One region of the Arthrobacter sp. EM1 genome, then DNA from elsewhere that is predicted to be linked to it. Evidence: riboswitches for the same ligand, from Rfam matches in the RefSeq annotation. Region 1 holds a riboswitch; the other holds the start of a gene.
The links. Region 1 has a riboswitch for thiamine pyrophosphate ahead of QI450_RS09535 (bifunctional hydroxymethylpyrimidine kinase/phosphomethylpyrimidine kinase). Riboswitches for the same ligand answer to the same signal wherever they lie in the genome.
Positions count from the first base shown of each region.

Region 2: it holds a riboswitch for thiamine pyrophosphate, as region 1 does, so the genes downstream of both, QI450_RS15190 (ECF transporter S component) here and QI450_RS09535 (bifunctional hydroxymethylpyrimidine kinase/phosphomethylpyrimidine kinase) in region 1, are expected to answer to the same signal.

Region 1 is NZ_CP124836.1:2,072,194-2,075,942, forward strand. Features, by position in the region: gene QI450_RS09535 (bifunctional hydroxymethylpyrimidine kinase/phosphomethylpyrimidine kinase) at 20-1,621, opposite strand; TPP riboswitch at 1,613-1,710, opposite strand; gene QI450_RS09540 (Rne/Rng family ribonuclease) at 1,815-3,749, opposite strand, start outside.
Region 2 is NZ_CP124836.1:3,276,978-3,280,726, forward strand. Features, by position in the region: gene QI450_RS15185 (ABC transporter ATP-binding protein) at 1-1,132, opposite strand, end outside; gene QI450_RS15190 (ECF transporter S component) at 1,149-1,835, opposite strand; TPP riboswitch at 1,901-2,044, opposite strand; gene QI450_RS15195 (DUF4235 domain-containing protein) at 2,240-2,503, shown strand; gene mnhG (monovalent cation/H(+) antiporter subunit G) at 2,520-2,933, opposite strand; gene QI450_RS15205 (monovalent cation/H+ antiporter complex subunit F) at 2,923-3,198, opposite strand; gene QI450_RS15210 (Na+/H+ antiporter subunit E) at 3,198-3,743, opposite strand; gene QI450_RS15215 (Na+/H+ antiporter subunit D) at 3,740-3,749, opposite strand, start outside.

The DNA.
Region 1 (3,749 bases):
CTCCCTGCTGTCCCGCGGCTCAGGCGTGCACGCGCGGCGCGTCGAAGAAGTCCACTTCGTAGCGGGCGGACTGCCGGAAGGCCACGGTCATGGCGTCCCGTTCGCCGGGTGAGGCCGCCCGGGCTGCGGTGTCGGTGTGGGCGATGGCCTGCCGGGTGGCGTCGGCGAACTCCGGATCGGCGTAGGTGCGCAGCCACGCGGCGTAGGGGTGCGATTGCGGCGCACCCGCGGCGAGGAACCGGTTGTGCAGTGCCTGTCCCACCTCGGCATAGAGCCAGAAGCACGGCAGTACCGCAGCGATCAGCACTCCGTAGCTCCCGGTGACCGAGGCGGCCAGAAGGTGGTCTACGTAGGACTTGGTGACCGGTCCGAGCGTCCGCTCCGCCGTGCGTCCGCGCAGCCAGGTCCGGTGCAGTTCGGCTTCGACGCTGAGGCAATTCTGTGCGGAGCGGGTCCAGAAGAGCTGTTCGTCTTCCGTGGGTGCGATCGCGGCGGCCCGGGAGAGGACCCGCGAATAGCCGTTCAGGTACAGGGCGTCCTGTCCGAGGTAGTACGCGAAGTCCTGCTCCGGCAAGGACCCGTCCGCCAGGGCCGTGATGAAGTCCAGGCCGTAGATGGCCTCGAGGTCGGCAGCAGCGGTTTCCCGCAGCCCACGGGCGAATTCACCCGCGGCAGGGACCCGGTGCAGTTCGCCGCCGCCGGCACCCGTACCGTGATGGGCGGTCTGATGCTGGACATGGTGGAAGTGATGGACCGGGCCGTTGCCGCTGCCGACGTCGAGGTCCGCCGAGGTGCGCAGCGCCCCTTCCAGCCACGGCTTAACTTCCCGCAAGGCGGCCTCCCAGTCCCCGACCCGGGCCTGCACGGTCGCCATCGCCGCGGACAGTGAGCATCCCGTTCCGTGGCTGTTGCTGGTGCGGACCCGCTCCCCCGGTACTACTATGACGTGCCGGGCCAGGACCCCGCAGGTGTTGACGAGCGCGTCCGGGCAGCCGTCGCCGTGCTCGCCGGCTCCGCCCGCAGCGCCGGTGCCGTCGAGGTGGCCGCCCTTCACCAGGACGGTCGTGCCGGTGCCGGCGGCAAGCCGCTTGCCCTGTTCCAGCGCCGCAGCCCAGTTGCCGGCGACGGGTTCGTTGAGCAGAATCGCGAGTTCGGCGAGGTTCGGCGTGATCAGGTCCGCGTAGGGCAGCAGTTCTTGCAGCGCCGATTCGGCGGGCGCCTGCAGCAGCCGGTCACCGCTTGTGGCCACCATCACGGGGTCCAGCACCACAATGGCGGGCCTGACCTTCGCCAGCCAGGTCCGGACGGCGTCGATCACGGCGGCGTCCCCCAGCATCCCGATCTTGACGGCGTCGATCCGGATGTCGGCGCTGACCGCGTCAAGCTGGGCGGTCAGGAAATCTGCCGGCGGGACGTGGATGGCGCTGACGCCGCGTGTGTTCTGTGCGGTCAGGGCGGTGATGGCGGCCATGCCGTAGCCGCCATGCGCGGCAATGCTCTTCAGGTCCGCCTGGATCCCGGCACCGCCGGAGGGGTCCGAGCCTGCGATCGTGAGCACCCGCGGGATCCGGGATGCCGGGGCTGCGGGGACAGCGGGAAGAAACGGGGAGGCGGCGGTCATGGGAGACATCCCTTCGCCGGTGCTAACCGGACAGGTTCAACGGGTCTGGATCTCAGCCGGCTCGATGCGCGGCACCCCGTGTCAGGGACCAAGCCTAGCCGCATCCTTTAACGAAGTCGCGGGCACGGCCCGAACCTGGCGTATTGCTACGCGGCCCGGACCGCACCCGCGGCCTTCCCGAACTTTCTTGGGGTTAGAGTTCCGAGGCCGGAACGCCGACGCCGAGGATAATCGGTTCGTTTGTGGCCGGTTTGGCCGCCGGCGTTGTTGCTGCTGCCGGGGCCTTTGCCTCGTGTACCGAAACGGCAGCCTGCGGCGCCGCCCGGCGCTGCTCTACCGAGGTTTCGTTGGCTGCTCCCTGCGCGCGGCTGGCGCTGCGGTTGCGCCGTCCGCGGCGGGCACGGGAGGCGCCGGCCTCGGGGGCCGCCTCCGTCTGGGAGCCTGGCGCCTGGGCGCGGCCCGGGCCGGTTCCGCCGGCACGCGCCGGAGCCGCCGGTGCAGTCCGGGCTGCGGCCGCCTTCGCAGCCGGTGCAGCGGGATCCGCCGCGGAGACTTCCCCGCTGTCACCCAGCTGGGCGAAAGCCTCGGTCAGCAGGTCCATGGTCAGCGCGGGCGCACCCGACTCGTCGGCATGCTCCACAAACGGCAGTGCGACTTGTTCGCCGCCGAAGGTCAGCACGGCGCCGGGACGTCCGGCAGCCTCCTCCGTTGCGGCCAGCTCGACGGCTGCCTCAACAGCGGCCTGGCGGACCCCGGCGTCGACTCCCGTGGCCGCTTCATCGTCATGCAGATGGGCAGCATGCGCCGCCGCAGCGATATTCGCCAGCGCGTGGCGGGTCGCCTCGGCCTTGGCATGGCGTTCGGCGTCGGTGGGCTCGGGGTGCGCTGCGGCCGGCACCGACTGTTCGTCCGTGCCCTGGCCGCCCCGTCCGCGGCGGCGGCTCTTGCGTTCGGTCCGCGGGGGGGCAGGCTGCTCCGCACGGGGAATGTGATGCTCGGCGGCAACGACGTTGGCGCGGCGGTGCTCCACCGGCTCGTCGTGGGTCACAATGCCGCGGCCGGCGCAGGCCTCGCACTGTTCGCCGAAAACTTCCAGCAGCCCGGTACCCATCCGCTTCCGCGTCATCTGCACGAGGCCCAGCGAAGTCACCTCCGCGACCTGGTGTTTGGTCCGGTCCCGGCCCAGGCACTCCACCATGCGGCGCAGTACCAGGTCCCGGTTCGATTCAAGCACCATGTCGATGAAGTCGATCACGATAATGCCGCCGATGTCGCGGAGCCGGAGCTGCCGGACAACTTCTTCGGCCGCTTCGAGGTTGTTTTTGGTGACGGTTTCCTCAAGGTTGCCGCCGCTGCCGGTGAACTTGCCGGTGTTGACGTCCACCACTGTCATGGCTTCGGTGCGGTCGATTACGAGCGAGCCGCCGGAGGGCAGGAAAACCTTGCGGTCCAGTGCTTTGTGGATCTGCTCGTCGATGCGCCAGGCACCGAAGATGTCCGAGTCCTTGGTCCATTTCTCCAGCCGGCCGACAAGGTCGGGGGCTACGTAGGTGACGTAGGCCTCGATGGTGTCCCACGCTTCCTCACCGGAGACGATCAGCTTGGAGAAGTCCTCGTTGAAGACATCACGGACTACCTTGATGGTCAGATCGGGTTCGCCGTAGAGCAGTTCGGGGGCAAGGATCTTAGTTGAGCTCGACTGGCCCTCGATCCCTTCCCACTGGGCACGGAGCCGGTTGATGTCGTGCGTGAGTTCTTCCTCGGACGCACCCTCCGCGGCGGTGCGCACAATAACGCCAGCATCCTCGGGCAGGCGGTCCTTGAGGATCCGCTTGAGGCGGTTGCGTTCGACGTCGGGCAGCTTGCGCGAGATTCCGGTCATGGAACCGCCGGGTACGTAGACGAGGTAGCGGCCGGGCAGCGAGATCTGGCTTGTGAGGCGGGCGCCCTTGTGCCCGACGGGATCCTTGGTGACCTGGACCAGCACGGAGTCGCCGGACTTCAGCGCGTTCTCGATCCGGCGCTGCTTGCCCTCGAGGTTGACGGACTCCCAATTGACCTCGCCGGCGTACAGCACGGCGTTGCGGCCGCGTCCGATGTCGACGAAGGCGGCTTCCATCGACGGCAG
Region 2 (3,749 bases), 1.2 Mb from region 1:
TGGACTTTCCCGATCCGTTGGGGCCGGTAATGGTCAAGGCCTCCCCGGCGCGGACCCGGGCAACAATGCCGGACTGGACGGGCGCCGGCGGAATGGGTCGAAAACCGCCCCGGAGGCCCGCCCGGCGCGGCCGTTCGCGGGACACGGCCAGGTCCTCAGCGGCAAGCAGCAGTCCCGCTGTCGGGGTGCGGGCAATCTGGCCACCGGGCGCCCCGGCGGCGGCCCTGCCGGCGGCCGAGGCGGCGGCCGATGCCGGGCCGGCGGGCCGCGGCCGGTGACGCGTCCGGGTCTGCGGCACGTAACCGGGCACCCAAACACCCGCCGCGGTGAGCATGTCCCGCGCCTGGTCCAGGACCTGGTCCGGCGGTCCGTCGATCAGCACCGCGGTGTCCGTCGCCGAGCCCGGCTGCAGCACCACAATCCGGTTCACGAGGTCTTTCCAGACGGCAACCCTGTGCTCCACGACCACCAGGGTAGCGCCGGTCTTGTCCAGGCAACGGCCGACGGCATCACGAAGCTCCAGCACTCCGGCCGGGTCCAGGTTGGCGGTGGGCTCGTCGAGGAGAATCAGTCCGGGGCGCATCGCCAGGATGCCGGCGAGGGCCAGGCGCTGCTTCTGGCCGCCGGACAGCGCCGACGTCGGGTGGTCCAGCGGCAGGCGGCCGAGTCCGACGTCGTCGAGCGCTTCCGCTGCCCGGGTCCAGATGTCGGCCGGGGGCACTGAAAGGTTTTCCGCCCCGAAGGCGACGTCGTCGCCCAGGCGCGAGAGCACCACCTGCGTCTCCGGGTCCTGCTGCATCAGCCCGGCCCGGCCGCGCCGCTCCCGGGGTGATGCCCCGTCGATCAGCAAGCTGCCGGTCTCCTCGGCATCCCCGTCGTCCGCCGGCCCGCGGCCAGCGGCACGCTCGGCGGCTCGCCCGGCGTCCCCGCCGGGCGAGTCGCCGAGGACACCGGCCAGGGCGTGGAGGAGCGTGGATTTGCCGGCACCGGATGGTCCCAGCAGCAGCACACGTTCCCCTGCCTGAATGTCCAGGTCAAGGCCGCGGACTGCGGGCCGGGTCCGGCCCGCGTGCCACCAGCCCCAGCCGCGCGCGGTGATCGCAGCCGGGCGGACCCGGTCGGAGGATGTCATCAGCCGTGTGCGCGGGTCAGGAAAAGACCGGCTCCGCGGCCGCCTTGCGGGAGGCGAAAGAGCCCAGCACCCCGGTCCTGGCCAGGGCCCGGGTGGCGAGCCAGGACAGGCCGCCGGCGATCACGGCGCCGGAGACCACAGTGAAAACGATGTAGGCCAGCTTGTCACCGGAGGCGTAAGCGATGTTCCAGCCCCAGGGCAGGAACGAGTCATTCAAGCCGCAGAACAGGCCCGCCCCGGCGCCGGCCAGCAGTGCCACCGGCAGGTTGAATTTCCCGTGAAAGGACGGCACATTGAACTTCTTGTAGAGCACCGCGGCAAAAACCAGCTCGGCGCCGAGGCCCTGCAGGATGCCTGAGATCAGCACTGTGGTGCCGTACTGCGAGCCCATGATCAGCTCGCCGGTGGCGGCCACCGATTCGCAGAACAGTGCAGCACCCGGCTTGCGGATGATCAGCATGCCCAGCACGGCCGGGAGCATCCAGCCTCCGGCGTAGAGCCCGGTGAGCGGCGGATAGAACGCATTAACGGGGGCAGAAACCAGGTTGGCACCCTGGGACCAGGCCCAGAAGATCACGCCGCCGGCAACCGCAATGAGCGCCGCCACCACAATGTCCACCACACGCCAGTTGTGGCTGTACCGGACGGGCGCGCCGGCTGATCCGGGTTGTACGGATCCGGGCTTGGCAGATGTATCAGTCATATCGTCCTCCTGAGGAACAGGAGGGGAGAGTGGCCCGGGCCTGCAGCTTCCGCTGCCGCTCCGGCCACTCTGAGAACTCGACTCCCTTGCGCCGGTACTAACCGGATCAGGTTCGAGGGTCTGCGGCTGTCCGCACTCTCAGCGCCCACCTGTGGTCTCCCCGGATTTCCCCGGTGATGCCCGACGGCGGCGCTCCCCTGTCGTATCTAAAAATCGCCCTTGTGGGCGTGACCCACTTTACACCCGTGGAGCGCCGGCCACCCCCGGGTTACGCCGAGGTTAAACCCAAGACTCCGACGACGGCAGGGGTGTTGGCCCCGCCCGCAGGTCCCCAACTGGACCGTCGGGCGAGGAACGCTAGGCTAGGGGAAGCCCTGTTTCCCTCCCGCAAGGAGTTGCGAAGAATGAATATTTTCATCAAACTGCTCGGCGCCGGCGTCAGCCTGCTTGCCGGCTACGTCGGCACCAAGCTCGTGGACACCGTCTGGGAGAAGTCCACCGGCAATAAGCCACCCAAGGGCCACGAGGACGATGTCCCCACCACCCTGCGCTCGGCCCTGACTTTTGCGCTGATCTCCGCGTCCGTCAGCGCCATCATCCAAGTACTCGCCAATCGCGGCACCCAGCGAGCGGTTGCCCGCTTCGCCAAAACCCAGGACCTGGTCTAGGGCGCATCCTCTAGCTTCACCGTTTGCCGGCGTCCCCGGCGTCGTCGTGAGTGAATCCCCGGGTGCCGGCTGCCTGCTGCACCACGGCCTCCAGGTCGTCGGTGCTGAGCAGCTCCGGGTGGAGGTGCTTGGTCCGGTACCCGGCGCGGCCGACCATATGCGCGGAAACCGGAACTGTGAGCAGCTGGAAGATCCATGCCACCACCAGCACCGGCCAGACCCACCAGGTGCGCATTTGAAGGCCCAGCGCGAACAGCAACAGGAACAGTCCCAGCACCTGGGGTTTGGTGGCTGCGTGCATCCGGGTCATCAGGTCGGGAAAGCGGAGCAATCCCACCGCCGCAGCGAGGGACATCAGGGCACCGACCACCATAAAGACAGCCGAGACGGCGTCGATCACGGTGTCGGCGGTAAATGTCTCAGGAGGCACTGCTTTTCTCCCTCCGGTCGGCAACGAAGCGGGCTACCGTGACGGAGCCGACGAACCCGATAAGGGATACCGCCACCAGCAGCATAAGGTTGTTCAGGTGCCGGTTCACGGCCATGTCGATGCAGATGGCCGCCCCCACGATGGCCAGGAGCACGTCCGCGGCAAGCACCCGGTCCAGCAGCGACGGGCCCCGCGCGATCCGGATGATCGCCCCGCCGGCGGCCAACGAGAGCACCACCGCGGTTACGGTCAGGACTAGCGCCATCACGGCCCCACCTCCTGGTTGAGTGCGGACACTTCGGCTTTGGTACCCATGATCCGGATCAGCCCGGCCTCCGTGTCGCGGACGTCCTTGCGCAGTTGCGCGGCGCCGGCTGCATTGCGGACGTTGATCCCGTGCACATAGAGCGTGGATGTGGAGCGATCCACTTCCACCACCATGGAGCCGGGGATCAGCGCGGTGACGTGACCGGTCGCCGTGACCAGCAGGTCAGAGTGGCTCCGGAGCGGGACGGCCACAACGGCACTGACCACCTTGGGTCCCTTGGCCGCTGCCAGGTACAGGACCTGGCAGCTCGCTGCCACCACTTTGGCCAGGAACACGAGTACAAACGGCACTGCACGAAGCAGGTTGAAGCGCCCGCCGAGTTCCACCGGCGGCAGGTAGAACAGCCGGGCGACAACGACCGAAATCAGGGCTCCGAAGAGCAGGTTACCGGGGCTGAAGTCCCGCCAGAGGGCGCCCCAAACCACTACGAGCCATACGAGCAGCGGCAGTTCCTGCCGCAACGAGATCCGTTTCCGGCTCATTTGGAG